DNA from 4 places in the Streptomyces sp. V4I23 genome. Region 3 is predicted to be linked to each of the others. Evidence: riboswitches for the same ligand, from Rfam matches in the RefSeq annotation. Region 3 holds a riboswitch; each other region holds the start of a gene.

The links. A riboswitch is a leader RNA that binds a small molecule or an ion and turns the genes downstream of it on or off. The one in region 3 is predicted to bind cyclic di-AMP.
Positions count from the first base shown of each region.
Region 1: it holds a riboswitch for cyclic di-AMP, as region 3 does, so the genes downstream of both, QFZ82_RS33595 (C40 family peptidase) here and QFZ82_RS05130 (LysM peptidoglycan-binding domain-containing protein) in region 3, are expected to answer to the same signal.
Region 2: it holds a riboswitch for cyclic di-AMP, as region 3 does, so the genes downstream of both, QFZ82_RS23915 (transglycosylase family protein) here and QFZ82_RS05130 (LysM peptidoglycan-binding domain-containing protein) in region 3, are expected to answer to the same signal.
Region 4: it holds a riboswitch for cyclic di-AMP, as region 3 does, so the genes downstream of both, QFZ82_RS11415 (M23 family metallopeptidase) here and QFZ82_RS05130 (LysM peptidoglycan-binding domain-containing protein) in region 3, are expected to answer to the same signal.

Region 1 covers NZ_JAUSZW010000004.1:6,858,094-6,865,101, forward strand. Annotated here, with positions in the region: gene QFZ82_RS33565 (adenosylmethionine--8-amino-7-oxononanoate transaminase) at 1-174, opposite strand, end outside; gene bioB (biotin synthase BioB) at 167-1,345, opposite strand; gene QFZ82_RS33575 (8-amino-7-oxononanoate synthase) at 1,492-2,646, shown strand; gene QFZ82_RS33580 (ATP-binding protein) at 2,863-3,294, shown strand; gene QFZ82_RS33585 (LysR family transcriptional regulator) at 3,308-4,243, opposite strand; gene QFZ82_RS33590 (LysE family translocator) at 4,326-4,958, shown strand; gene QFZ82_RS33595 (C40 family peptidase) at 5,058-5,534, opposite strand; cyclic di-AMP (ydaO/yuaA leader) riboswitch at 5,538-5,736, opposite strand; gene QFZ82_RS33600 (hypothetical protein) at 6,039-6,347, opposite strand; gene QFZ82_RS33605 (ATP-dependent Clp protease proteolytic subunit) at 6,355-6,984, opposite strand.
Region 2 covers NZ_JAUSZW010000004.1:4,744,642-4,751,649, reverse strand. Annotated here, with positions in the region: gene QFZ82_RS23935 (Ppx/GppA phosphatase family protein) at 1-318, opposite strand, end outside; gene QFZ82_RS23930 (DUF501 domain-containing protein) at 315-851, opposite strand; gene QFZ82_RS23925 (septum formation initiator family protein) at 884-1,357, opposite strand; gene eno (phosphopyruvate hydratase) at 1,451-2,737, opposite strand; gene QFZ82_RS23915 (transglycosylase family protein) at 3,014-3,685, opposite strand; cyclic di-AMP (ydaO/yuaA leader) riboswitch at 3,689-3,862, opposite strand; gene QFZ82_RS23910 (transglycosylase family protein) at 4,133-5,089, opposite strand; gene QFZ82_RS23905 (cytochrome P450) at 5,231-6,475, opposite strand; gene QFZ82_RS23900 (nucleoside triphosphate pyrophosphohydrolase) at 6,472-7,008, opposite strand, start outside.
Region 3 covers NZ_JAUSZW010000004.1:617,310-624,317, forward strand. Annotated here, with positions in the region: gene QFZ82_RS05105 (cellulase family glycosylhydrolase) at 1-1,537, opposite strand, end outside; gene QFZ82_RS05110 (acetylxylan esterase) at 1,536-2,507, shown strand; gene QFZ82_RS05115 (cupin) at 2,627-3,394, shown strand; gene QFZ82_RS05120 (hypothetical protein) at 3,431-4,273, opposite strand; gene QFZ82_RS05125 (metallophosphoesterase) at 4,320-4,811, opposite strand; gene QFZ82_RS05130 (LysM peptidoglycan-binding domain-containing protein) at 4,942-5,727, opposite strand; cyclic di-AMP (ydaO/yuaA leader) riboswitch at 5,732-5,922, opposite strand; gene QFZ82_RS05135 (zinc-dependent alcohol dehydrogenase) at 6,350-7,008, shown strand, end outside.
Region 4 covers NZ_JAUSZW010000004.1:2,046,705-2,053,712, forward strand. Annotated here, with positions in the region: gene QFZ82_RS11400 (GNAT family N-acetyltransferase) at 1-1,195, opposite strand, end outside; gene QFZ82_RS11405 (HPr family phosphocarrier protein) at 1,360-1,641, shown strand; gene QFZ82_RS11410 (GntR family transcriptional regulator) at 1,839-2,516, opposite strand; gene QFZ82_RS11415 (M23 family metallopeptidase) at 3,052-3,831, opposite strand; cyclic di-AMP (ydaO/yuaA leader) riboswitch at 3,845-4,003, opposite strand; gene QFZ82_RS11420 (M16 family metallopeptidase) at 4,234-5,601, opposite strand; gene QFZ82_RS11425 (pitrilysin family protein) at 5,619-6,989, opposite strand.

The sequences.
Region 1 (7,008 bases), 6.2 Mb from region 3:
CGACATGCCGTCGATCAACTCGCGCTGCCCGTGGATCTCTTCGGCCAGCCTGAGCCGCACCCCGGCCGCGGACTCGACGACCAGCGGCTCCTCCCGGCCGGGCATCGGACCGTACGGGTGCCAGACGTGGGCGCGGTCCAGGGCACGCAGCTCGCCGGGCGTGAACTCACGCATTGGGCGCGAGGTCCGTCCCGGCGCCGCGGCGGCGCACGGCGACCAGGTCCGTACGGGCCGCCGGGACCTCCGACGGAGCGGCCTCCGCCTCCGCCGCGGCGGACGCGTCGTGGCAGCCGCCCGAGCCCTCGTCGTCGCCGCACACCGAACCGCAGCCGCCGACCGCCCCGCGGTGCTCGGGCAGGGTCGTCGTGTCGGTGCCCTCCACCTCGAAGCCGGCGTCCGCGATCATCTCCAGGTCGGCCTTGCCCGCCTGGCCCTCGCTGGTCAGGTAGTCGCCGAGGAAGACGGAGTTGGCCAGGTGCAGCGCGAGCGGCTGCAGCGTGCGCAGATGGACCTCGCGCCCGCCCGCGAGACGCACCTCGACGTCGGGGCAGACGAAGCGCACCATCGCCAGGATGCGCAGCGCCCGCTGCGGGGTCAGGTTCCACTCCTTGGCGAGCGGGGTGCCCTCGAAGGGGATCAGGAAGTTCACCGGCACCGAGTCCGGGTCCAGCTCGCGCAGGGCGAAGACCACGTCCACCAGGTCCTCGTCGCTCTCGCCCATGCCGGCGATCAGACCGGAGCACGCGGACAGGCCCGCGGCGTGCGCCTTGTTCACCGTGTCCACGCGGTCCGCGTAGGTGTGCGTGGTCGTGATGTCCCCGTACGTCCCCTCGGACGTGTTCAGGTTGTGGTTGTACGCGTCGGCGCCCGCCTCGCGGAGCCGTTCGGCCTGGCCGTCGGAGAGCAGACCGAGACACGCGCACACCTCGACGCCCTCGTTCTCCTCCTTGATCGCCTCGATCGTCTTCGACACCCGGTCTACGTCCCGGTCCGTCGGGCCGCGCCCGCTCGCCACCAGGCAGACCCGCTTGGCGCCGCCCGCGACGCCGGCGGCCGCGGCCCGGGACGCCTCGTCCGGCTTCAGCCAGGTGTACTTGAGGATCTCCGCCTTCGACCCGAGCCGCTGCGAGCAGTACGAGCAGTCCTCGGGGCACAGGCCGGACTTCAGGTTGACCAGATAGTTGAGCTTCACCCGCCGTCCGAACCACTGGCGGCGCACCTTGCCGGCCGCGGCCACCACATCGAGCAGATCGTCGTCGGAGGTCGCCAGTACGGCGAGCGCTTCTTCACGGGTCGGCAGCTCGCGCCGCAGCCCCTTCTCCACCAGGGTGTTCAGCAGGTCCATGGCGCTGATCCTTACCCACGGCAGCCGCCCGGGCCAAGGAGGAACCCCACAACAGCGGCGGATTGAGGTGTGTGCATGGCCACATCCGCACCCGGCCCGCACGCGGTTAAGGTCTGTGCGCTGCCTACAAAAGGACCGGACCCCTCATGCCGCAGGCCACTCAGGATCCTTTCGACTGGATCGACGACGAGGCGCGCCGTCGCGAGCGTGCGGGCCTCGTGCGCACGCTCCGGCCACGCGCCGCCGACTCGCCCCTGCTCGATCTGGCGAGCAACGACTACCTGGGACTGACCCGCCGGCCCGAGGTCACCGCCGGGGCCGCCGACGCCGCCCGCCGCTGGGGCGCGGGCGCCACCGGCTCCCGCCTGGTCACCGGCACCACCGCGCTCCACGCCGAGCTGGAACGCGAACTCGCCGCGTTCTGCGGTTTCGAGGCTGCCCTCGTCCTGTCCTCCGGCTACGCGGCCAACCTCGCCGCCGTCACCGCCCTCGGCGGACGCGACGCCCTCGTCGTGTCCGACGCGGGCAACCACGCCTCCATCGTCGACGGCTGCCGGCTCGCCCGTGCCGAGACCGCGGTCGTCCCGCACGCCGACCCCGACGCCGTACGCAAGACCCTCGGCGCCCACCCGGACCGCCGCGCCCTCGTCGTCACCGACTCGGTGTTCTCCGTCGACGGCGACGCCGCGCCGCTGCCCGCCTTCGCGGCAGCCTGTCGCGAACACGGCGCGGCCCTGCTCGTCGACGACGCCCACGGCCTCGGCGTCCTCGGCGACGGCGGCCGGGGCGCGCTCGACGCCGCCGGACTGGCCGGCGCGACCGGAGTCGTCGCCACCCTCACCCTCTCCAAGTCCCTCGGCAGCCAGGGCGGCGCGGTCCTCGGCCCGGCGCGGGTGATCGCGCACCTGGTCAACACGGCCAGGACCTTCATCTTCGACACCGGACTCGCACCGGCCGCGGCGGGCGGCGCGCTCGCCGCCGTCGGGGTGCTGCGCCGCGAACCGGAGCTCGCCGGCCGGGCGCGGGAGGTAGCGGCCGTGCTGCACCGGCGGCTCACGGACGCGGGACTGACCGCCGCGCGGCCGGACGCGGCCGTCGTGTCCGTGCAGGCGCCCTCCCCGGAGGCGGCGCTGCGCTGGGCGGCGGACTGCCGGACGGCAGGTCTGGTCGTGGGCTGCTTCCGGCCCCCGTCGGTGCCGGACGGCATCTCGCGCATCCGGCTCACCGCCCGCGCCGATCTGACCGCCCGGCAGGTCGACACGGCCGTCGCGACGATCATCGCCTCCGCGCCGCGGGGCTGAGAACAGCCGGTCCGGAGCGTGCGGTCCGTCCCCAAATACGGTCTCTCGTCGCAGACTTCACCGCTTTGAGCGACAGATATGCACGTATCTTGGTGGATTGCCGCACCGGCCTGACGACAAGTGGCAGTCTGACGCCGAAGCGCAATCCGTGGCCGTCCTCGCGTGTCATCCGCTACGAGTCGGAGCCCGGCCCGGTGGGAAAGGGACAGCGTCGCCATGGCAGACCGTCAAGAAGCATCCGTCACTCTGCCCAGCGATCCGGCATCGGTCTCCGCCGCCCGGAGATATGTCACCGATGTCGTCTGCGGATGGGGTCTGCCGGACGGCACCGACGCCGTCGACACCCTGCGGCTGATCGTCTCCGAACTGGCGACCAACGCAGTGCAGCACACCTTCGGCCAGTCGCCCACCTTCACCGTCGACGTGCGCCTCGAACGGGACGAGCGACTGTGCATCGGCGTCACCGACAGCCACCCGCGCTGGCCGCGCCGGCTGCCCGCCGCCGTCCGACAGGACAACGGCCGGGGGATGGTCATCATCCGCAGTCTCACCGCGCAGTACGGCGGGCGGCTCTCCGTGACACCCACCGAGGAGGGCGGCAAGACCGTGTGGATCGCCCTGCCGTGGACCGTACCCGTGAAGGGCTGATCCGCGCCCGGGTTCACCACACCCTGGCCGCAGTGCCCTGTTGACCCGCCCGTCCGAACGAGCTCCGCAGGAGAGCCCGCAGCGACTGCGCCGCCGGCCCCGACTCCTCTCCCCGGTGCGCCACAGAGATCGTGCGGCGGAAGGCCGCCGGCTCCAACTGCCGTACCTGCAGCGGCGTGGCGGACATCGCCGCCACCATCTCCGGCACCACCGCCACCCCTATCCCCGCGGTCACCAGGGCGCACACCAGCGCGTAACCGGGCGACTCGCACACCACGGCCGGCGTCGCCCCCGCCTCGGCCAGCGCACCCTCCACTCCCTTGCGCGGCGGATGCGCCGGAGCGCTGCTGATCAGCGGCTGCCCGGCGAGTGCGCTCACCGGCAGCCGCCCCGATCCGCCCGCCAGGGCGTGCCCGGGAGCGGTGATGAGCACCAGCTCCTCGACCAGCAGCGTTTCCACGACCACCCCCGGCGGGGGCGGCGCCGGATCGGCGGGCTCGTAGGCATGCGTCAGCGCGAGATCCATGGCGCCGCGCGCCACTGCCGTGACCCCATCCGGGGGTTCGTACTCGGCGACGGTCAGGTCCACATCCGGATGGGCGCGCCGGAAGGCGCTCAGCACCGGGGGCAGCAGGTGGATGCCGACCGTGGTGAAGGTGGCCACCCGCAGCCGGCCGCCCGCGAGCCCCGACAGCCGGGCCAGCTCGTGCCGCGCCCGGTCCATCTCGTCCAGCACCCGGCGCGCCCGCTCCGCGAGCAGCTCACCCGCGGCCGTGAGCCGCGCCCCGCGGTGGTGGCGCACGAGCAGAGGCGCTCCGGCCTCGCGCTCCAGCTTGGCCAGCTGCTGGGAGAGCGCCGGGGCGGTGTAACCCAGGCGGGCCGCGGCGCGGGTGATGGAACCGGCCTCCGCGACAGCGACCAGGGCGGCCAGCCGGGTCGGGTCGTACATCGCACCCCTTAAGCATTGCTTTTGGCTGACCCAGGATATTCCCCATACACGCTGAAGGCACTGAGACGGCAGGCTGGAGGGCATGGACGCACACCTGATCGCTTTCACCGGTGTCGCCGCGGGCATGGTCGCCATGCCGGGTGCCGACTTCACCGTGGTGGTACGCAGTGCGCTCGCCTCGCGCCGCGCGGGCGTCGCCTGCGCGGTCGGTGTGGCGGGCGGGCTGCTGGTGCACACCGCGCTGGCCGTGGCGGGACTCGCCGCGGTGCTGGTGGCGGTGCCCGTGCTCTACCGGACGCTGCAGATCGCCGGCGGGATCTACGTGCTGTGGCTGGGCCTGCGCGCTGTGCGCTCCGCGCTGCGCCCGCTCGAAGGGCCCGCCGCCCCCGACGGCGCCGCGCCCTCCCACGGCGTCGGGCGCGGCCTGCGGCAGGGCTTCCTCACCAACGTCCTCAACCCGAAGGCGCCGGTGCTGTTCCTGAGCCTGCTGCCGCAGTTCGTGCCCGACGGCGCGGCGGTGCTGCCGCGCACCCTGCTGCTGGCCGCGATCGTCGTCCTCCTGGCGCTGATCTGGTTCCCGGCGGTGGCCCTCCTGGTGGACCGGCTGGGCCGGTGGCTGCGCAGGCCGCGCACCACGCGTGCCGTGGAAGGAGTCACGGGCGGCGCGCTCACCACGCTCGGCGCGACCCTGCTGGTCCAGCCGCTGGCACACTGACCGGCACCGGTCCGTCGCACCATGGTGGGTGCGGACGATTCTCAGGCGCGGGGCCGCCGCCGGGGAGCCGGAAAGGCGGGGCAGCCGGAAGGCGGGCCGTCAGCGCACCCGGCCGTACGAGACGCCCCTGGTCCAGATCTTGGCCAGCCGCACGACGTCGCCCGTCTTCGGCGAATGCCAGATCCGCCCTCGGCCGGCGTAGATGCCCACGTGGTAGACGTAGCCGCCGGAATGGAAGAAGACCAGGTCACCGCGTTTTCGTTGGGAGGCGGAGACATGGCGCGTACGGTTGTACTGCTGCTGAGCGGTGCGCGGCAGCTTCTTGCCGGCCTTCTTGTACGAGTACTGCGTCAGCCCGGAACAGTCGAAGCGGTGCGGGCCTACGGCGCCGAATCTGTACGGCGACCCCTTCTTCGATGCCGCGACCTTGAGTGCCTTGCTCGCGTAGCTGGTGATCGCGTGGGCCTCGGGGGCGGTGCCGGGAGCGAGGAGCGTGCCGCCGACGGCGGCGATGGTCAGTGCCGATACGGCGCCCGCACGTGTGAGCAGGAACGGGACATGCATCTGCGCAGTCATGCGCAACCCTTCGTCAGCCGCCTGTGAAGGGTGACCTGTCGGGTTCGGACTGGCGAAGACGCCCGGCCGCCGAAGCGGCTTCACCCCAAGGGGCCTACCGGGATCACCGGTCACCCCGTGCTGCTCGGGTCCTCCACTCCTGCCGATGCACTTCTGTCGACCAGTCGTCCGGTGCGGCGGCAGGATTCAGCGTCCGCCCGGACCGCCCCGTCAAGGTGGCGGGGGCTTGTCGTCCCAGCGATCGTCACTCATGGATGTCCGATTTCCGAGTTGAAACGGCTTTTGTGAAGCCAATCACGACTGATCTGTTCGGGTGGACAGGGATGTTGGCGGTCGCCTCGCCTGACGCGGAATCATGGTCGTACCAGCGCGGAAGCCGTTCGACTCCGCCAAATCGGTGGTGTGCGTGGCGCAACTCCTGCGGCACGGAACAACGTCGCCGAAACTCCACCGAACGGGGTACGAAAGCCGCGGCCCCCTTGGCGGAAAGCAGCGGATCGACCGTCAACTCGTCGAAACCGGGGGCATGGTCACCCGGTTCGCTCTGCGTTCCCCGTCGAGAATCCGCAGCGCCTCGGCGAGCGTGTCCGCGTAGACCTCGTTCTCCCCGCGCAGGTGCATCAGCGTCAGGGCGTCCTTCAGGGCGGTCGCCCGCCCGACCAGTGCCTGAGCGGCGCGCAGCGCGCCGTAGGTGTGGGTGACCCGGGACGGATTGATCCGCCCCAGCAGATCGACCACTTCGAGATACCTGTCGATCAACTCCGCCTCCGCGCGGGTCAGCCCGGGAAGCGGTGGCAGCTCCGGGAGCAGCATCCCTCGCTCACCTCGCCCCGGCCGGCGAGGCTTTGCGGCTCCCGATGACGTGGTCCACCAGGCCGTATCCCTTCGCTGCCTCGGCGTCGAAGATCCTGTCCCGCTCCAGATCGGCCGCGATGCGCTCGGCGCCCTGTCCGGTGTGGCGTACGAGCATGGCCGCCAGCTGCTCCCGCAGGCGCAGCAACTCGGCGGCGTGGATCTCAAGATCGGACGGCTGGCCGCGCAACGGCTCCTCCACGGCGGGCTGCTGGACGACGACACGTGCGCCGGGCAGCGCCGACCGCTTGCCCGGGGTGCCCGCGGCGAGCAGCAAGGCGGCTGTCGAAGCGGCCTGGCCCAGGCAGGTGGTGGCGATGTCGCAGGTGATGATCTGCAGGGTGTCGTAGATCGCGGTCATGGCGCTGATGGAGCCGCCGGGGGAGTTGATGTACAGGCAGATGTCCTGATCGGGGGCCGCGTACTCGAGGTGCAGCAGCTGGGCGACGACGTCGTTCGCGGCGGTGTCGTCGACGGCGGTACCGAGAAAGACGATCCGCTCGTCGAGCAGCTTCGAGTACGGGTCGAGGGTGCGGGTGCCCGAGCTGGTGCGCTCGGTGAACTCGGGCAGGACGTAGCGGGCGGCAGGACGGTTCATGGCATGCCTCTCGTCGGAGTCGGG
Region 2 (7,008 bases), 4.1 Mb from region 3:
CGGCTCGACGCCGAGGATGTCGAGGACGCCGCGGACGAAGTCGTCGCGGTTCTCGGCGTCCCGGGAGGCGGACGTGGCGACGAAGCGTACGGTCTCGGCGCCGAGCTCCTTGATGACGGCGGCGTACTCGCGGCAGGCCGCGAAGGTCCGCTCCAGCGCCTCGGGGGCGAGCCGCCCGGTGCGGTCGACGCCCTGCCCCAGCCGGACGATGATCATCCGCCGGTCGAGGTCGACCAGGCTGCCCGACTCCGGGTCGACGTCGGCGACGAGGAGCCGGATGGAGTTGGTGCCGCAGTCGACGGCGGCGACGCGGGTCACTTGTCGTCCTCCTCCGTGACGAGGCCGGTCACGCACGGGCCCTTGCGCCACCACTCGGGCAGCATCGCGATCGCCTCGTCCCCCAGCGGGTTCACGCCGGGGCCCGCCGCGAGCGAGTGGCCGACCAGGACGTGCAGGCACTTCACCCGGTCCGGCATGCCGCCCGCACTGGGGAAGCCCTGGAGCACCTCGATCGCGTCGCGGCGCGCGATGTAGTCCTCGTGCGCGGCGCGGTAGGCGGCGGCCAGCTCGGGATCCGTGGCCAGGCGTGCCTGCATCTCCTTCATGACGCCGTTGGCCTCCAGCGTGCCGATGGCGGACGCGGCCCGCGGGCAGGTCAGGTAGTACAGCGTGGGGAAGGGCGTCCCGTCCGGCAGACGGGGTGCGGTCTCGACGACATCCGGCTGCCCGCAGGGGCAGCGGTGCGCGATGGCGCGCAGTCCGCGCGGCGGCCGGCCGAGCTGCTGCTCGAACGCGGCGATGTCCGCGTCGGTCGGCTCGGTGTGCTCGGTGGTGGGAGGAGGGGTTTCCATGCCTGCCTTGCTGCTGTGTTCGCTACTGGGGGCTACTGGCGGTCGGCGTTGTCCACGCCGTTCCAGACGTTCGAGTACCAGGGCCGGTCCGCCGCGCTCTCGTCCTCGCGGCGCTCCTCGGCGGTCTCGGGGTCGATCACCGTGTAGCCGGTCTCGCCCGGGAGCACGTAGTGCAGGTGCTCACGGGCGAGGCGCCGGATGTACATGTCGTCCTGGAGGCGGGCCTTCTCGTCCCGGAGCTCCTCGACCTGCTCGCGGGCCTCGGCCATCCGGCGTTCCTGCTCGGCGATCTCGGCGCGCTGGGAGACGTACTGGCGCATCGGGTAGGCGAGGGCGACCACCAGGGAACAGACGACCAGTGCGAGGAACGCGGCCCGGCCGGTGAGCCGGGAGCGGCGGGCCTGGCGACGGCTCTGCGACCGGTAGACGCGGGCGGCGGTCTGCTCGCCGAGCAGCCGCAGTCTCGTCGCGGTGGAGAACCGGTCCGGCTCCGGCCTGCGTGCCATGCTCTCTCGCCTCCCCTTTCACACGCGTACGTCCCCGGACACGGTACGGGACCGGGGCCGGGGACGTACGGAGGCGGGGGTGTCAGCCCGTGGTCAGCCCTTGAAGCGCGGGAAGGCGCTGCGGCCGGCGTACACCGCGGCGTCGTCGAGGATCTCCTCGATGCGCAGCAGCTGGTTGTACTTGGCGACGCGCTCGGAGCGGGCCGGGGCGCCGGTCTTGATCTGGCCGCAGTTGGTGGCGACGGCCAGGTCGGCGATGGTGACGTCCTCGGTCTCGCCGGAGCGGTGGGACATCATGCACTTGAAGCCGTTGCGCTGGGCGAGCTCGACGGCGTCCAGGGTCTCGGTCAGCGAACCGATCTGGTTGACCTTGACGAGCAGGGCGTTGGCGGTGCCCTCCTCGATGCCGCGGGCCAGACGCTCCGGGTTGGTGACGAACAGGTCGTCGCCGACGAGCTGGACCTTGGAGCCGAGCTTGTCGGTGATGACCTTCCAGCCGGCCCAGTCGTCCTCGAACAGCGGGTCCTCGATGGAGACCAGCGGGTAGGAGGCGACGAGCTCCTCGTAGTACTCGGTCATCTCGGCGGCCGAGCGGGCCTTGCCCTCGAACAGGTACGCGCCGTCCTTGTAGAACTCGGACGCGGCGACGTCCAGCGCGAGCGCGATGTCCTTGCCCGGGGCGTAACCGGCCTCCTTGATGGCCTCGAGGATGAGGTCGAGGGCGGCGCGGTTGGAGTCGAGGTTCGGCGCGAAGCCGCCCTCGTCGCCGAGGCCGGTGGACAGGCCCTTGGTCTTCAGCACCTTCTTGAGGGTGTGGTAGACCTCGGTGCCCCAGCGCAGGGCCTCGGAGAAGGACTCCGCACCGATCGGCGCGATCATGAACTCCTGGATGTCCACGTTGGAGTCGGCGTGCGAGCCGCCGTTCAGGATGTTCATCATCGGAACGGGCAGCAGGTGCGCGTTCGGGCCGCCCAGGTAGCGGAAGAGCGGCAGGTCGGACGCCTCGGAGGCGGCGTGCGCGACGGCGAGGGAGACACCGAGGATGGCGTTGGCGCCGAGCGACGCCTTGTTGTCGGTGGCGTCCAGGTCGAACATCGCCTGGTCGATCAGGCGCTGCTCGGTGGCGTCGTAGCCGACGAGCTCCGGACCGATCTGCTCGATGACGGCGAGGACGGCCTTCTCGACACCCTTGCCCTGGTAACGGTTCTGGTCACCGTCGCGGAGCTCAATGGCCTCGAACGCACCGGTGGAGGCGCCGGACGGAACAGCAGCACGACCCGTGCTGCCGTCGTCGAGGCCAACCTCGACCTCGACCGTGGGGTTGCCTCGGGAGTCCAGGATTTCCCGGGCTACGACGACGTCGATGGACGGCACGAGCATCTCCTTCTGGGATGTGACGCGAGAAATGTGCAGAGGTCTGCTTGGCCTTGCGGCAAGAGCCTAACCGTCTCGGGGACAAAGGCCGGCCGATGCCCGCCCCGTGGGACGAAAAAGGGCATGAACGCTGGGCTTGCCGGACAAAACCCCCGCAAGCTACCCGTAAGTAAGGCTCTTCGGGGCCCTTCACGACCGAAACCCCGGCCCGGCGCTTACGGGGGAAGCAGCGCCGGACCGGGGTGCTCGGAACCCGTCCGCGGGCCCGCGGACGGCGGGCGGTCAGCTCAGGTGGAGCTGCTGGCCCGGGTAGATGACGTCGGCGTTCTCGATGACGTCCTTGTTGAGGTCGAAGAGCTTCTTCCAGCCGCCCTTGACCTTCTCGGCCTCCGCGATCTTGCCCAGGGTGTCCCCGGCCTTGACCTTGTACTCGCCGTCGCCCTTCTTGAACGACGTGGCCGCGGCCTTCTTCGGCGCGGGGGCCTCGGCACGCTCGGAGCGGGTGGTCGGGACCTCGGCACGCTTCTCGGCCGGCTCGGCGGCGGGCTGCGACGCCGGCTCGGCGGAGCCGCCGTTGTAGGGGGCGCTGGAGAGGCCCACGCCGCAGTTCGGCCAGGCGCCCTTGCCCTGACCGGCGAGGACCTTCTCGGCTATCGCGATCTGCTGGGACTTGGAGGCCTGGTCGGCGGAGGGGGCGTACGCGGTGCCGCCGTAGGCCGCCCAGGTGGAGGCGGAGAACTGCAGGCCGCCGTAGTAACCGTTGCCGGTGTTGATGGACCAGTTGCCACCGGACTCGCACTGGGCGACGGCGTCCCACTCGGAGGCGGTGGCGGCGGACGCCGAGGTCGCGCCGAGCATCGGGGCCGCGATGGCGGCACCGGCGACGCCGGCGAGCGTTGCGAGACGAACAGTCTTCGACGAGCGGCGGTGCTTGGCCTTGCCGGAACGCAGCATGGAGCTTCTCCTCACCGACGCCTGCGAGGTGAGCTGTCGGGTTCGGGCCGGAAGAGTTGCCCGGCCGCGCGTCGATGCGCGCGGCTCCACCCCCAGCCGTTCTCGGCCGTCGTGATCGACGGCCGGGACCGGCACTTACCTTGGGTCCCCCGCTCCTGCCTTCGGCGCACTGAGCGACGACTGTTCCCCCCGACCGACGGCAGGATTCGGCGTGACGGTCGACGGTGCCCGCGGTGGCGAGCGGTTCCGACCGTAAACACACCGCTCCCCGATGTCCAAAGTCGAACATCGGGGAGAAATCGCCCGAACTTCCCTCCACTTGGGAGGCGTTTGCGCAGGTCGGGCATGGCTTGGGCGAATTTGCTGGGCGATATCGGCCAGTTGCGGCAAAGAGACCCTTGTCTCACTTACACAGAACGGACATATACCGGCGAATCGCCGCTTGAACTACTCGCCGTTCAGGCCGAGATCAAGGCTCTGACCGGGGAGGATGAGATCGGGGTCGGCGCCCACAGTCTTCTCGTTCGCCTCGTAGAGGGCGCCCCACCCCCCGGGCACCTCGCGCTCGTCGGCGATGGCCCACAGAGTGTCGCCCGGCCGGACGGTGTACGTACCGTCGGACGCGCCCTCTGTCACCCCGTCACGTGCCGATGCGTCACCTCGTGAGGCATGACGACCGCTTTCGCGCTCCTTATCCTCGATGCCCGTTTCGGCATCGTCGGGGGCGGGCTCGCCCCGGTGCCTGCCCGCGCCGGTCGCGGGGTCGGACGCCTCGGCACCGTCCGTGCCGGCGGACAGGACCGGGGACGCCTGCGCGTTGCCGTCCTCGGGCGTGGGCGTCGTGGAGACGTCCGGCTCGGGGGTCTCCCGCGAACCGTCCGGCGCTTCCGCGGCCGGGTCGCCGGCGCCCGCGTCACCGGAGTCGGAGTCGGCCGGCTCACCCGTGTCGGACCTCGTGTCGGCGCCGGCCTCCGGGCTCTCGTCCGGCAGGGGCAGGAGGTCCCCGGGGTCGACACCGGTCGCGGCGTCGTCGTTGGTCAGCCCCGCGATCGGGGCGCACACCTGCCAGGCGTCGGGCCCTTGTGCGTCCAGCACCTTCTCCGCGACCGCGATCTGCTGCGAACGGCTCGCCAGGTCGGCGCTCGGCGCGTACGCCGTGCCGCCGAACTCCTCCCACGTCTGCTGCGACATCTGCAGCCCGCCGTAGAAGCCGTTGCCGAGGTCAGCGCTCCACATGCCGCTGCTCTCGCATTCGGCGACGCGGTCCCAGGTGGCCGCGTCGGCGGCGGAGGCGGAGCCCGCGCCGAGCAGGGGGAGCGCGATGGCGGATCCGGTCACCCCTGCCGCGACGACGATGGCCGGAGCCTGACGGGGGCGGCGGTGACGTCCGTTCCCGGAGCGCATGCGGTTGCCTTTCGCGTGACTACTGGGGACTGTGCGGCCTGCTGATGCCTGCCGAGTCGACGGTGAACGTAGCCGCATTCGAACGTGAGTCACAAGTCGATGCAGCGCAGATCACGTAAAAGTCACAGACTTGACGCTGCGTCAGCCCCTGAGGGCGGTGAACTCAACGGGCAGAGTGCGCAATCCGCGCATGATGAGTCCCCCACGCCACCGCAAATCGGCTGGATCGCCCGCAAGTCGCAAGTCCGGCATCCTCCTGAGCAGGGTCGCGATCGCCGTCTGTCCTTCGAGCCGGGCGAGCGGGGCGCCGAGGCAGTAGTGGATGCCGTGTCCGTATCCCAGGTGCTGGTTGTCGCGCCGGGACAGGTCGAGCGTGTCGGGCTCGGTGAACCGCTCCGGGTCGCGGTCGGCGGCGGCGAGGACGACGAGCACGGGGTCGCCGGCCGCGATCCGCTGTCCGCCGATGTCCAGCGCCTCGGTGGCGAACCGCCAGGTCGCGAGCTCGACGGGACCGTCGTAGCGCAGGAGTTCCTCCACGCCGGTCTCCAGCAGGGCGCTCTCGCCGGCCGCGAGCGAGCTCTGCAGCCGCTCGCGCTGCACGGGATTGCGCAGCAGGGCGTACACGCCGTTGCCGATGAGGTTGACCGTCGTCTCGAAGCCCGCGAAGAGAAGGATGAACGCCATCGCGGCGGCCTCGTTCTCCGTCAGGTGCTCGCCGTGGTCCGACGCCTTGATGAGCCCCGAGATGAGGTCGTCCCCCGGGTCGTTCCGCTTGCGGTGGATCAGCTCGGCCAGGTATCCCCGCATCTTCTTCACAGAGCGGGCGACACCGCCGCGCGGACCTCCGCCGTGACGGATCATCATCCCGGCCCAGTCGCGGAAGTCGTCCTGGTCCTCGCGGGGAACGCCCAGCATGTCGCAAATGGCGTAAATGGGCAGCGGGAAGGCGAACTCGTGGATGAGGTCGGCGCTCCCCTTTGCAGCGAAGTTGTCGATCAACCGGTCCGTCAGTTCCTGCACGCGCGGCGCGAACTCCGCCACGCGCCGCGGTGTGAACGCCTTCGACACCAGGCGGCGCAGCCGTGTGTGATCCGGCGGGTCGATGTTGAGCAGATGCGTCATCAGCTCGGCCTTGCGCTCGCCCGGGATACCCGTCTTGCCCTTGGCGTGCGCGGGCTCGTCGTGATGCGCCGGGTTCTTGGACAGCCGCTGGTCCGCGAGCGCCTGCTTCGCGTCCGCGTACCGGGTCACCAGCCATGCCTCCACCCCGGAGGGCAGCGCGGTGCGGTGCACGGGCGCGTGCTCGCGAAGCCAGGCGTAGGCGGGGTACGGGTCGGTGGCGAACTCCCAGGTGAAGAGTTCGGGCGCGGTGTTCGGGTCGTTCACACCCCGACGGTATCCGGGCCGCTGCGCCCCTCCGCCGCGCGGATCGCGTCGCGGTAGGCGCGGGCCGCCGCGCGCAGGGCCGCCTCCGGGTCGACGCCGTCCGCCTCGGCGCGTACGGCGAGGTGCAGCAGCTCGTACCCGATGCCCTCGCCGGCCGGCGGCGGCGCGTCCAGTCCTGCCGTCCGCACCCGGGAGGCGAGCTTGGCCGCGAGCGCGAGGCCGGGCTGGCCGAGCGGGACGCCGTCGGTCACCGACGCGCGCTGCTTCTCGATCGCCTTGGTGCGCAGCCAGTGCTCCTTGACCTCCTCCGGCGTCTCGGCGGTCTCGTCGCCGAAGACGTGCGGATGCCGGTGGATCAGCTTCTCGACGATGGTGCCGGCGACGTCGTCGATCGAGAACGGCGCCTCGGCATCCTCCTCCGCGATGCGCGCGTGGAAGACGACCTGGAGGAGTACGTCGCCGAGCTCCTCGCGCAGTTCGGCGCGGTCGCCGTCCTCGATGGCCTCGACGAGCTCGTACGCCTCCTCGATGCC
Region 3 (7,008 bases):
TGCTCGCCATCAGATCGAGGTAGCGCTGGGACATGGCGAAGTCGTTCGCCCCTTCGCCCGCGTAGTCCTGGGTGCCGAACTCGGTGACGAACACGGGCAGTTTGTCGGCCGCCCGGGACAGGGTGTTCAGGTACTCGTCCCGGTGCGAGGCCGCGTAGAAGTGGAACGTGTACATGATGTTGGCCGCGTCGACCGGGTTGTTCATGACCTCGCTCTCGTTCGAACCCTCCGAGACGCCGAGCGAGGACCATGCGCGGGTGCCGACGAGGATCGGGGTGTCCGGGTCGTTCTGCCGGATGACGGGGACGAGCTGCTCGGCGTAGTTCTTGATCGTGGACCAGCTCACGCCGCTGGGCTCGTTGGCGATTTCGAACAGCAGGTTGTTCTTGCTGCGGTGGCGCTGGGCGATCTCGGTGAAGAACGTCTTGGCGCGGGCGAGGTTGTGGTTCGGGTCGCCGGGGCTGAGCATGTGCCAGTCGACGATCGCGTACATGCCGCGTGCGGTGGCCTGCTCGATGATCGAGTGGACCTTGTCGGTGAAGCCGCGGGGGTCGGTCTCGTAGCCGCCTTCCTGGATGTACATGGAGATGCGCAGGACGTCGGCGTTCCAGTCGGTGGCCAGGGCGCCCAGGGATCCGGTGGTGACGCACTGGCTGTACCACTGCAGGCCGTGGGTGCTCATACCGCGCAGCTGGACGGGCTTTCCGTACTGGTTGCACAGCTTGGTGCCGCACACCCTCAGCTGTCCGTTGACGGCGACGGGCGTGCCGGCGGAGGTGGGTGGGGTGTCGACGGCGAGGTGGTCGACGTTGGGTCCGCCGTTGGCGGTGGTGGCGGTCGCCCTGATGGTGTTGGCGCCGGCCCTGAGGTCGGCCGTGACGGTGACCGTCGACCAGGAGGTCCACGAGCCGGTCCCGTTGAAGGCGCGCTCGTCGGCGGCGAGGGCGCCGTTGACGGAGATGTCCATCGGCCGGTTCGCGGTGGTGCCGTTGGCGTAGCGCAGGATCAGGGTCGCCCGGCCGGCCTGTGCGGCGTTGACCGTCCACTGGACGTAACCGCCGCTGACATTGTCGTAGTTGACGAAGCCGGTGCCGGTGTAGCCGGTGTGGTCGGACTCCACGAGCCCGCGCGAGACGGTCGCGTTCTCGGCCTCGTGGGTGACGGCCGCCGCGGCGGCGAGGGGTTCGGGGACGGGGGCTGCGGGCGCCGGGGGCGCGGCGGTCAGGGCGAGCGTCAGTGCGGTGCCGATCACGCCGAGGGCGGTGAGCGGGTGTTTCCAGAGCCGTGCCGGTCTCATGGGGGTCTCCGTTGGCTGGGCGGAAGGGCCGGGACAGAACCGGTGCGTCATGCATGCCGATTGGAAGGAAACTTTCCTAACCGAGAGGGATAGCAGGGGTGGCCGCCGATCGGCAAGGGCCCTGACGGCAGGAGCCCGTCCGCCAGCGGAGCGGCGCGCCGCTCGCGAGCCGTGCCCTTGCCAGGCGGTGGCAGGGCATGTTGATCTGCTTCCTGCTCCCGTAGCGAAGGTGGTTTCCATGGCCCTGTTCGATCTCCCGCTCGAGGAACTGCGCAGGTACCGCAGCGCCTCCGCCGCACCGGCGGACTTCGACGCGTTCTGGACGAAGACGCTGGAGGAGGCCCGCACCCACGCCCTCGGCGCGCGCTTCGAGCCCGTCACGACCGGCCTGACGTCGGTGGAGGTCCACGACGTGACCTTCGCCGGATTCGGGGGCCACCCGGTGAAGGGCTGGCTCGTGCTGCCCGCCGGGACCGCCGAACCGGTGCCGGTGGTCGTGGAGTTCCTCGGCTACGGCGGCGGACGCGGACTGCCGCACACCCATCTGCTGTGGGCGTCGGCGGGTCTCGCGCACTTCGTCATGGACACCCGCGGACAGGGCAGCGGCTGGGCGAACGGCAGCACAGCGGACCCGGTGGGCAGCGGGCCCGCCTTCCCCGGCTACCTCACGAGGGGCATCGAGGACCCGCACGAGTTCTACTACCGGCGGGTGTTCACCGACGCCGTACGCGCGGTCGAGGCGGCGCGCTCGCATCCGCTGACGGACGCCTCCAGGACGGCGGCCGTCGGCGCGAGCCAGGGCGGCGGCATCGCGCTCGCGGTGGGCGGCCTGGTGCCGGACCTCGCGGCCGTCGCCCCGGACGTGCCGTTCCTGTGCGACTTTCCGCGCGCCACGACACTCACCGACCGCGACCCCTACCGGGAGGTCGGCAACTACCTGCGGACCCATCGCGGCCGAAGCGAGCAGGCGGCGCGCACCCTCGCGTACTTCGACGGGGTCCACTTCGCGGCGCGAGGGCGTGCTCCGGCGCTCTTCTCGGCGGCGCTGGAGGACCAGACGTGCCCGCCGTCGACGGTGTTCGCCGCCTTCAACGCCTATGCCCACGAGGAGAAGCGGATCGAGGTCTACGACTTCAACGACCACGAGGGCGGTGGCCCGCACCAGGAGGCCGCCCAACTCGCCTGGCTGCCCGGCACGTTGAGGCGGTGACGGGACGGGGCCGCAGGTGATGGCCGTCTTGACCGGACCGGATAGCCTCCCTAACGTGCCGTAGAAAGCGCTTGCCCCAGCGGCCGCCCGCGTGCCCGTACTCCCCGAGGAGGCCCGAGATGAACCCTCCCGGTGCAGCCGCCGTGTACGACGGCCTGCCCGGCGGGATCGGCGTGTCCCGCCTGCGCGTGTACGACTGGCCGTCGGCGGACGGGCTGCGCGGCGGAACGCCCCACCTGCACCTGACCTGTTCGGAGGGGTACGCCGTGACCGGAGGGCGCGGCGCGGTGCAGACGCTGACCGCCTCCGGGTTCGAGGAGACGCCGCTCGCTCCCGGCGCCCTGGTCTGGTTCACGCCCGGCACGATCCATCGGCTGGTCAACGAGGGCGATCTGACGATCGTCGTCCTCATGCAGAACTGCGGTCTGCCGGAGGCCGGTGACGCGGTGCTCACCCTGCCGCCGCCGTACCTGGCCGACGCGGCCCGCTACCGGGCGACCGTCGCCCTGCCCGCGACCGCCTGCGAGGAGGAGCTCGCCACGGCCGCCCGGCGCCGCCGCGACCTGGCGATCGAGGGCTTCACCGCGCTGCGCGCGGCGGCCGCGGCCGGGGACCCGGAGCCGCTGGCCGCGTTCCACCGGGCGGCGGCCGCCCTGGTGCGCCCGCTCGCGGACCGCTGGCGCGAGCGGTGGCTGACGGGCGCCGCGGCCGCGTCGGCCGCCACCGGCACGCAGTTGGCGCGCCTGGAACGGGGCGACGCCCGCTACCTCGCGGACGCCGTCGTACGGGCGGAACGGCCCGCGGCACGCGGCCGGTTCGGCATGTGCGGCCGCCTCGACGTGTATGACGCAGGGCCCGCGGACGTACCCGACGCGCGGCCCGCATGAGGCGCACCGGCGGTCGCGCCCGGCCCGGGCCGCCCGCTACGCGGCCGGAGGCGCCGGTGCGGCGAGGAAGCGGTGCAGTGAGGTCTTCAGCGCGGCGACGAACGCCTCGCGGGTCGCCTCGTCGACAAGGTCCAGGGACAGGTACGGATTGAGGTCCTCGAGCTCGACGAGCAGCAGTCCGACGTCGCGGGTGCGGCAGGCGTCGACGCGCTGGATGCCGTGGTCGACGGTGTTCCAGGCGATGAAGCGCCGGGCGAAGTCGAGGTCGGCCGCGGTGGGTTCGTACGGCTCCAGGTCCCAGCGGCGGGCGGGGTCGGGGGCGTGGAGGGCGTACTGGAAGGTGTCGTCGACGAAGTAGAAGGAGACCTCGTAGAGGAAGTCGACGCGCGGCTGTATCAGCACGTCGCCGCGTACGAGGCCGGGGAGCTGCTCGGCGCCTGCGAAGTGGAGGCCGATGGAGTCGGCGCCGGCCCTGGGCTTGACCGCGTACGCGTCGGAGGCGGGCAGCAGGCCGAGGTCGTCGAGCCGGTCCACCGTGGGGATGACCGGGTACCCGGCCCTGGTGAGGTCCAGCAGGTACTGCTTGCCCGCCATGTCGCCGCGTGCGGTCAGCGGGTTGTAGATCCGGGCGCCGGTCCTTATCGCCTTCTCGCGGAAGGCGTCGTACGCGTCCTGGTAGTGCAGGACGGGCCCGCTGTTGCGCACCACGACGCCGTCGAAGCCGTCCATCAGCGCGGCCGCGTCCGCCGGGTGGGCGAGGGCGAGGTCGAAGTCCTCGCGCAGCCGTGAGGACAGGTGGATGTCCTCGTCGCAGTACCGCCGCCCCTTGGCCGGGTAGGCGAGGTCGGTGACGTACAGCAGGCGGGGCCTGGCGGACACGGGGCGGCTCCTGAGTTCGGTTGACCGCAAAACTACCCGGGTCCGGTCACAGGCGGTGCAGCAGGACCTCGGTCAGCACGCCGTCCGCCGCCCGCGCGGTCATGTACGTGTGGTGGGGCTGTCGCCTGCGGTCGGTCGGGGAGCCGGGGTTGAGGAGCCGCAGGCCGCCGGGGGCCGTGGTGTCCCACGGGATGTGGCTGTGGCCGAAGACCAGCACGTCGAGGTCCGGGAACCTCTCGGCGCAGCGCCGCTCGCGCCCGGCGGCGGGGCCCGTCTCGTGCACCACGCCGAACCGGAGACCGCCGAGCTCCGCGCGGGCCACCTCCGGGAGCCGGGCGCGCAACGCTTCGCCGTCGTTGTTGCCGTACACGGCGAGGAGGCGGGCGGAGCGGTCCTCAAGGAGGTCGAGGGTCGCGGTGTCGACCCAGTCGCCGGCGTGGATCACCACGTCGGCCTCCTCGACACGGGCCATCACCTCGTCGGGCAGGCGGCGGGCGCGGCGGGGCACATGAGTGTCGGAGATCAGCAGCAGTCGCATGCCTCCAACCTTCCCGCTGCCGGCGCCGGGCGGGCACACGGCCGCGCCGGGCGCCGCACTGACGTGATGTCAGAACAGGCGCCCGGCGCGATTCCGTCTGCAATCGAAGCCGCGAATTGCGGGGCTACGGTCAGTACGGGCCGTTCACGTTGTCGATGGAGCCGTACCTGGCGGCGGCGTAGTTGCACGCGGCGGTGATGTTCGCGACCGGGTCGTAGCTGTCGAACGGCGTGCCGGGCACGTGGTAGGCCCGGAACGTGGGGTCGATCACCTGGAGAAGGCCCTTGGAGGGCGTTCCGTTCACCGCGTTGATGTCCCAGTTGTTGATCGCCCGCGGATTTCCGGAGGACTCGCGCATGATGTTCCGGTGGATTCCCTCGTAAGTTCCGGGAATTCCGTGCTTGGCCATGATGTCGAGCGATTCCTTGATCCAGCCGTCGAGATCGTTGGAATACGTCTTGGCCTTGGCGGGCTTCGCGGCCGGGGCCTTCTTCGCCGCCAGGGCGGTGCGGGCCTCGGAGCGGTCGGCGCGGCCGGCGTCGGCGGCGCGGTCCGCAGGCTTGGCCTTGGCGCCGATGGTCAGCTTCAGGCCGGGGCGGATCAGCGCCGGGTCGGCGCCGATGTTCCGGCGGTTGTCGTTGTAGAGCTTCTTCCAGCCGCCGCTGACGGAGTGCTCCTCGGCGATCTTCGACAGGGAGTCGCCCGCGACGACGGTGTACGTCACGGGGGCCTTCTTCGCCGCGGCGGGCGCCGTGACGGCGGTCTTCGCGGTCGCGGCCTGGGCCGGCTGCGCGGCGGCGGTGGTCGCGCCGAACAGCGGCAGGGCGAGCGCGGCGCCGCCCGTGCCCGCGGCGACGAAGCCGCGGATGAGTCGGCCGGACTTCGGACGGCGGTGGTGCTTACCCTTTGCAGGCATGACGCATTCCTCTCCGTCGCCTGCGAGGTGAGCTGTCGGGTTCGGGCTGGAGATGCCCGGTCGCATGGTCGGTGCGACTTCACCCCGAGCCGTTCCGGTTTCCGGATCGGCGGCTTACCTGGGTCCCCCGCTCCTGCCGAACGTGAGTGCGTGGTCGGATTCCCGGACGGCGGCAGGATTCGGCGGTCCATCCGGATTGCGGTGACCGTAAGCGAGAGCAGCCCGGCGGAACAAGCCCTGAATTCACAACCGCAATGCGAGACCGGAGAAAAGAGACGGAAATGACCTTCCTCATTTTCTGTCGGGAACTCAACTTTCCTTCCACGCAAGGCGTCTGCGACGCCTGCCCGACATCCCGGGCATTCCGTCACGTGACCGACGTCACGAAACAGGCAACAAGGAAAAGCAGTCGCACACTTCATACGCAAACGGACATACCGGCAATGAAAGAGAAACGCCCCATACCGGAAAGTCCGACGCTCTATTGAGTGCCAATAGTCCGTTTTCTTCTGTATGTAATGGCATCGCCCGCTTCGGGTACTCGGGCGTGGTGGCCGGACGCGCGGCGCCGCCCGTACGACGGCCGCAGGCCGCCCACCGGAGAGCAACGCGGGAGGACACGATGCGCGCACTGACATGGCAGGGCCGGCGGGACGTCCGGATCGAGACCGTCCCCGATCCCCGCATCACCGAGCCGAAGGATGTGATCGTCCGGGTGACGTCCACCGGCATCTGCGGTTCGGATCTTCACCTCTACGAGGTCCTGGGCCCGTACCTCGATCCCGGCGACATCCTCGGCCACGAGCCCATGGGCGTCGTGGAGGAGACCGGTCCCGAGGTGACGGCCCTCTCGGCCGGCGACCGCGTCGTCGTGCCGTTCAACGTCTCGTGCGGTGAGTGCTTCATGTGCGCCCAGGGCCTCCACTCGCAGTGCGAGACGACCCAGGTGCGGGACCGCGGCATGGGCGCGTCGCTGTTCGGCTACACGAAGCTGTACGGGCAGGTGCCCGGCGGGCAGGCCGAGTACCTGCGGGTGCCCTTCGGCGACACACTGCCGGTCAAGGTGCCCGAGGGGCCGCCGGACGAGCGTTTCGTCTACCTCTCGGACGTGCTGCCGACGGCGTGGCAGGCCGTGGAGTACGCGGACGTACCGCCCGGCGGGTCGCTGACCGTGCTCGGCCTCGGACCGATCGGCGACATGGCCTGCCGCGTGGCCCTGCACCGGGGCGCCGGACTCGTCATCGGCGTCGACCTCGTCCCCGAGCGTCTCGACCGGGCCGA
Region 4 (7,008 bases), 1.4 Mb from region 3:
CGTCCGCGCGGTTGCCGGACGAGATGAACGACGACAGCCCCGCGCCGCGCCGGTGCAGACCCGCGAGCAGCGCGATGCCGATCGCGCCGGACTGGGTGAACAGGCCGATGCGCCCGGGCGCGGGGGACTCGGGGGCGAGGGAGGCGTTGAGCCGGACGGTGTCCGCGGTGTTGATGATGCCGAAGGCGTTCGGCCCGATGATCCGCATGCCGTACGAGCGGGCCTGGCGCACCAGTTCGCGCTGGCGCTCCCGGCCGGCCGCGCCGCTCTCGGCGTATCCGGCGCTCAGGACCACCAGGCCCTGGACGCCGTGCTCGCCGCAGTCGGCGACCACCTCGGTCACCCGCTCGGCGGGGACGGCGACGATCGCGAGGTCGACGGGCTCCCCGACCTCGCCGACCGAGCGGACGGCCGGAACGCCCTCCACCTCGGTGCGCCCCTCGGGGAAGGCGCGGTTCACCGCGTACACCCGGCCGGTGAAGCCGGCGCCCAGGAGGTTGCGCAGGGTGGTGCGGCCGACGCCGCCGGGCCGGCGGCCCACGCCGATCACCGCGATCGAGCCCGGCGCGAGGAGGCGCTGCACGGAACGGGCCTCGGCCCGCTGCTCGCGACCGCGCTGCACGGCGAGGGACTCCTCGGTCGGCTCGAGGTCGAGGGTGAGGTGGACGGAGCCGTCCTCGAAGCTGCGCTTCTGGGTGTACCCGGCGTCCCTGAACACCTTGATCATCTTGTTGTTGGCGGGCAGGACCTCGGCCGCGAACCGCCGGATGCCGCGCTCCCGCGCCACGGCGGCGATGTGCTCCAGCAGGGCGGAGGCGATCCCGCGCCCCTGGTGGGCGTCCTGGACGAGGAAGGCGACCTCGGCCTCGTCGGCGGGAGCGCTGGCCGGGCGGCCCTGTGCGTTGATCCGGTCGTAGCGGACGGTCGCGACGAACTCGCCCCCGACCGTCATCGCGAGCCCCACCCGGTCCACGTAGTCGTGGTGGGTGAAACGGTGGACGTCCTTGTCGGACAGGCGGGGGTAGGGCGCGAAGAAGCGGTAGTACTTCGACTCGTCGGAGACCTGCTCGTAGAAGCTGACGAGCCGGTCGGCGTCCTCGGTGGTGATGGGCCTGATGCGCGCGGTGCCGCCGTCGCGCAGCACCACGTCTGCTTCCCAGTGATCGGGGTAGGCGTGCTCCGACGAGGTCTGCATGGGCCAAGCGTACGGCCCAGTCACGGGTCGCGTGGGTGGTTGTGGACAGGCACCCTGAGAGGGCTCCGCGGGGCCCGTGACCACCATCCGGACGCCGACGGAAGCACGCCGGAGCGCATGAGAGACTGGTCTAGACAACTCGTTGAGACTCGAAGGGCAACACCATGGCTGAGCGTCGCGTCAATGTCGGCTGGGCCGAGGGCCTTCACGCCCGCCCCGCTTCCATCTTCGTTCGTGCCGCGACGGCCGCCGGCGTTCCGGTGACGATCGCCAAGGCCGATGGCAATCCCGTCAACGCCGCCTCCATGCTGGCCGTGCTGGGCCTCGGCGCGCAGGGCGGCGAGGAGATCGTGCTGGCTTCCGACGCGGACGGCGCCGACGCCGCGCTGGACCGCCTGGCCAAGCTTGTGGCCGAGGGCCTCGACGAGCTGCCCGAGACGGTCTGACCCTCCGACGCGATTCCGGCACTCCGGCCCGTCCGGCGGGCGCGCGAGAACCACGGCGAAGCCGCGGCGTTCCACGACTGAGGAACCCGCGGCTTTATCCGTTCCTGCTCCGTCTCGGCACAAAAGAATTCCGGCGAGCCGAAAGCAGGGCCCCGAGAAGACTCTCGAATAAACCCTTCTTGTATACGGCTCGATTGTTAATTACGGACGCTCGCAATGTTTACGGAATGTTGCGAAGTCCTCACCCGGTCCGGGCGTCGCAGCCGGTGCGCGGCCGCCGCCTTTTCCACGTGGAGTGCCGTGAGGGCCCGAGCCCTTTCCACGTCCCCGCGCGCCACCGCGTCCACGATCGCGCCGTGCTCGGCCCAGGACTCGACGGGCACGGCCGGCTGGTCGACGGCGTACATCCAGGCGATCTTGTGCCGCAGCTGGGTCAGCAGGGCCGTCAGCCCCGGACTGCCGCAGGCCTGCGCGAGCGTCTCGTGGAACCAGGCGCCCAGGGAGCGCAGGTCCTCGCCCTGCCCGCGGCGTGCTCTCTCCTGACCGAGCCTCACCAGGCCGCGCAGCACCTTGAGATGGGCCTCGGTGCGCCGCTGGGCGGCACGCGCGGCGCCGAGCGGCTCCAGCAGCATGCGGATCTCCAGCAGGTCGGCCGCCTCCTGCTCGGTGGGCTCGGCGACGTGCGCGCCGGCATGGCGGCGGGTGACGACGAAGCCCTCCGACTCCAGGGTCCGCAGGGCCTCGCGGACCGGGACGCGGGAGACCCCGTAGCGGCGCGCGAGGTTCTCCTCGGTGAGCCGGCTGCCCCGCTCGAACACACCGGAGACGATGTCGTCGCGGATCGCTGTGCATACAGAGTGCGCGGGAATGCGCATGTCCGAACCTCCGCTTTGATCCGCGCGAAACGCAGCCGATTGACTCGTGTCCGGTGACTCTATTCCAGTCCACGGGATTTTCCGATGGCCGACCGGAATCCATGGATATCTTTTGGCCGGAAACGACGTAATACGATCCCCGCGTCGCGCGTCGCCGGACCGCCGGAGACGGCCCGCGGCGCGAGAAACCTGCCGTCGGACACACCCGAGGCCCACGGCTCACATCCGGCCACAGGCAGAGGGACGGCCGCGGAGACCGCAGCACAGCCGCCCCCGGCAGCGCCAGAAACCGGCCGTGGGACACAGCCAGGGCCGCCAGGGATCCCGCCGACCGGGCCGGCGGGACCGCCTCGCGGTCGGGACGAGCGGTGCCGGACGCCGAGCGCGGTCGGCGGCAGGGGCGTCCGCCGAGCGGTACGCGGCGTGCAGCCGAACGCACCGGCGGCGGACGGTGAGGCTGCCGGGCGTCGGAGGCACCGTCGCCGAAGCGCGAAGACCCCCGGCGTACGCCGGGGGTCTTCGCGAGGACGCCGGGTCAGACGCTTACGCCGCGGGCGCGCAGATACGCGATCGGGTTCATGTCGGAGCCGTACTCCGGCGAGGTCCGGGCCTCGAAGTGGAGGTGCGGTCCGGTCGAGTTGCCGGTCGAGCCCGCGAGGCCGATCTGCTGGCCGGGCATCACCCGCTGGCCGACCGAGACATTGATCGACGACAGGTGGCCGTACTGGGTGTACGTGCCGTCGTTCATGCGCAGCACGATGTTGTTGCCGTACGCGCCGCCCCAGCCGGCCTCGACGACGGTGCCGGCGCCCACGGCCACGACCGACGTGCCGGACGCGGCGCGGAAGTCGACGCCGGAGTGGCTGCCGGAGGACCACAGGGACCCGCCGGCCTGGTAACCGGTGGTCACGAACGAGCCGGCGACGGGCAGCCGGAAGGAGTTCAGGCGGCGGCGCTCGGCCTCACGGGCGGCGCGCTCCTTGGCCTCGCGGGCCTCCTTCGCGCGCGCCTCGGCCTTGCGCTTCGCCTCGGCCTCGGCCTTCGCCTTCGCCCGGGCCTTGGCGGCCGCCTCGGCGGCCTCCTGCTTCTGGGCGGCGGCCTGGTCGGCGATCTCGTCGGCGATGGACCCCATGGAGACGATCTGGGTGAGGCCGGTGTCCTCGACCGAGGGCTCGGCGTCGGCGGCGAGCGCCGGGGAGGCGAGGCTTCCGATGACGCCGGTGGTGGCCAGAGTCGCGACGCCGGCGATGTTCCGGCTCCTGCGCGTCAGACGGCTCGGGGCACGGTGCTTCCCGGTGGCACGGGTGAACGCCATGAAAAGGCTGGTCCTTTCCTTCCTTCTCGCCTACCGGGTTAGCTGACGGGTTCGGAGCAGGAAGGTCTCCTACGGGCCCCTCCGCGCGGGCGAAGGCGTCCGATTCACCCCAGGGGACTGGGTCCCCGGCTCCCCGGGCTCGCGCCTGAAGGGGACTCGGCGATGACTGTCCGATGCCGCGGGTGCGGCGTGATCCAGGCGGACAGCCGGACCGACGCTAGGCAGGTCATCCGTCGATCACCAAACGGACAGCGCCTTTTGTAGCGCATGCCACAGGGCAGACAGGCCATCTCCCCAACAAGCCGGACATAGCACGGAACCCCGGCATACGACTCGAAGCCGGGGTTCCGTTTGGATGCATCGCACCCGTTCTGTGCGCCTCTTCTGATGCGCGGCTTTCGATCAGCCGCTGACGACGGTCACTTCACCGATCCCGAGCGCCCTGACCGGGGCCTCGATCTGCGCCGCGTCGCCGACCAGCACCGTGACCAGACGGTCCACGGGGAACGCGCTGACCACAGCCGCGGTCGCCTCCACCGTGCCCGTCGCGGCCAGGCGGGCGTACAACTGCGCCTGGTAGTCGTCCGGGAGGTGCTGCTCGACCTGGTCGGCGAGCGTGGCCGCGACCGACGCCGCGGTCTCGTACTTCAGGGGGGCGACGCCGACCAGGTTCTGCACGGCGACGTCGCGCTCGGCGTCGGTGAGCCCCTCCGCCGCCAGCGTGCGCAGCACCGTCCACAGGTCCTGCAGCGCGGGGCCGGTGTTCGGCGTGTCCACGGAACCGCTGATGGCCAGCATCGAAGCACCCGAGCCGTCCGGGGCGGACAGCAGCACCTGGCCGAAGGCCCGTACGCCGTAGGTGTAGCCCTTCTCCTCGCGCAGGACGCGGTCGAGCCGGGAGGTCAGCGTGCCGCCCAGGCAGTACGTGCCGAGCACCTGGGCGGGCCAGACGCTGTCGTGGCGGTCGGGGCCGGTACGGCCGATCAGCAGCTGCGTCTGAACGGCGCCGGGGCGGTCGACGATGAACACCCGGCCGGTGTCGTCGGCCGTGATCGCCGGCACGGGCCGGGTGGGCGCCTTGTCGCCCGTCCAGGCCCCGAGGGTCTCGGCGAGGACCGCGTCCACATCGATCCCGGAGAGGTCGCCGACGATCACGACGGTCGACGTGGACGGCCGAACGTGCGCCTCGTAGAAGGCCCGTACGGCCGCGGAGTCGATCCTCGCCACCGTCTCCTCGGTGCCCTGGCGCGGCCGGGACACCCGCAGGGACGACGGGAAGAGCTCCTTGGAGAGCTGCTTGGCCGCGCGGCGGGCCGGGTTGGCCATCTCGTGCGGGATCTCGTCGAGGCGGTTGCGGACGAGCCGGTCGACCTCGCCCGCCGCGAAGGCGGGGGCGCGCAGGGCGTCGGCGAGCAGACCGAGCCCCTTGGGCAGCCGGGATGCGGGGACCTCCAGCGAGACACGGACACCGGGGTGGTCGGCGAGCGAGTCGAGCGTGGCGCCGCAGCGCTCCAGCTCGGCGGCGAAGTCCTCGGCGCTGTGCTTGTCAGTGCCCTCCGAAAAGGCGCGGGCCATGATCGTGGCGACGCCGTCGAGGCCCTCGGGCTCCGCCTCCAGGGGCGCGCCGAGGAGGATCTCCACGGCAACGACCTTCTGGCCGGGGCGGTCGCAGCGCAGCACGGTCAGCCCGTTGTCCAGGGTGCCGCGCTCGGGGGCCGGGAAGGCCCAGGGCCGGGCGGTGCCGGGGGTGGGCTGCGAGTGGAAGTCCATGGTCACGGCAGCGTCGCTCACTGGTCCGCCCCCTTGTGCTCGTCGTTCTCGTCGGCCGCCGCGGCCTCGTCGCTGATGTCGCTGTCGTCGGCGGAGATGGGCTCGTAGACCAGGACGGCCCTGTTGCGCGGGTGCAGCCTGGCCTCGGCGACCGCCTGCACCTCCTCGGCGGTGACGTCGAGGACGCGCTGTACGGCGGTCAGCGCCAGCTGCGGGTCGCCGAACAGGACGGCGTAACGGCACAGTTCGTCGGCACGGCCGGCAACGGTGCCGAGGCGGTCGAGCCATTCGCGCTCGAGCTGGGCCTGGGCGCGCTCCATCTCCTCGGGCGTCGGGCCCTCGGCCGCGAACCGCGCGAGCTCCTCGTCGACGGCGGCCTCGATCTGCGGAACCTCGACGCCGCCGGAGGTCTTGACGTCCAGCCAGCCGAGCGACGGGGCACCGGCCAGGCGCAGCAGCCCGAACCCGGCGGCCACGGCCGTCTGGTCGCGGCGCACCAGGCGGTTGTGCAGCCGCGAGGACTCGCCGCCGCCGAGGACGGTGAGCGCCAGGTCGGCGGCGTCGCACTCGCGGGTGCCGTCGTGCGGGAGGCGGTAGGCGGCCATCAGGGCGCGGGCGGGGACCTCCTCGACGATCTCCTCGCGCAGCTGCTCGCCGATGACGTCCGGCAGGGTGCCGTCGCGCGGGGGCTGCTTGCCGTCGTGGGACGGGATGGAGCCGAAGTACTTCTCGATCCATGCGAGCGTCTGCTGCGGATCGATGTCCCCGACGACCGACAGCACCGCGTTGTTCGGCGCGTAGTAGGTGCGGAAGAAGGCGCGGGCGTCCTCGAGGGTCGCCGCGTCGAGGTCGGCCATCGAGCCGATCGGCGTGTGGTGGTACGGGTGGCCCTCGGGGTAGGCGAGGGCGGTCAGCCTCTCGAACGCCGTGCCGTACGGCACGTTGTCGTAGCGCTGGCGGCGCTCGTTCTTGACGACGTCGCGCTGGTTCTCCATCGACTCGTCGTCGAGCGCGGCCAGCAGCGAGCCCATGCGGTCGGCCTCCAGCCAGAGCGCCAGCTCCAGCTGGTGGGCGGGCATGGTCTCGAAGTAGTTGGTGCGCTCGAAGCTGGTCGTGCCGTTCAGCGAGCCGCCGGCGCCCTGGACGAGCTCGAAGTGGCCGTTCCCCTTCACCTGGGCCGAGCCCTGGAACATGAGGTGCTCGAAGAGGTGGGCGAGTCCTGTACGGCCCTTGACCTCGTGACGGGAGCCGACGTCGTACCAGAGGCAGACCGCGGCGACCGGGGTCAGGTGGTCCTCCGAGAGCACGACGCGCAGGCCGTTGGCCAGGCGGTGCTCGGTCGCTGTCAGGCCGCCGGAGTCGGCCTGAGCTGTGGCCGTGTGACCCATGGGCATGTACGTCCCTTCG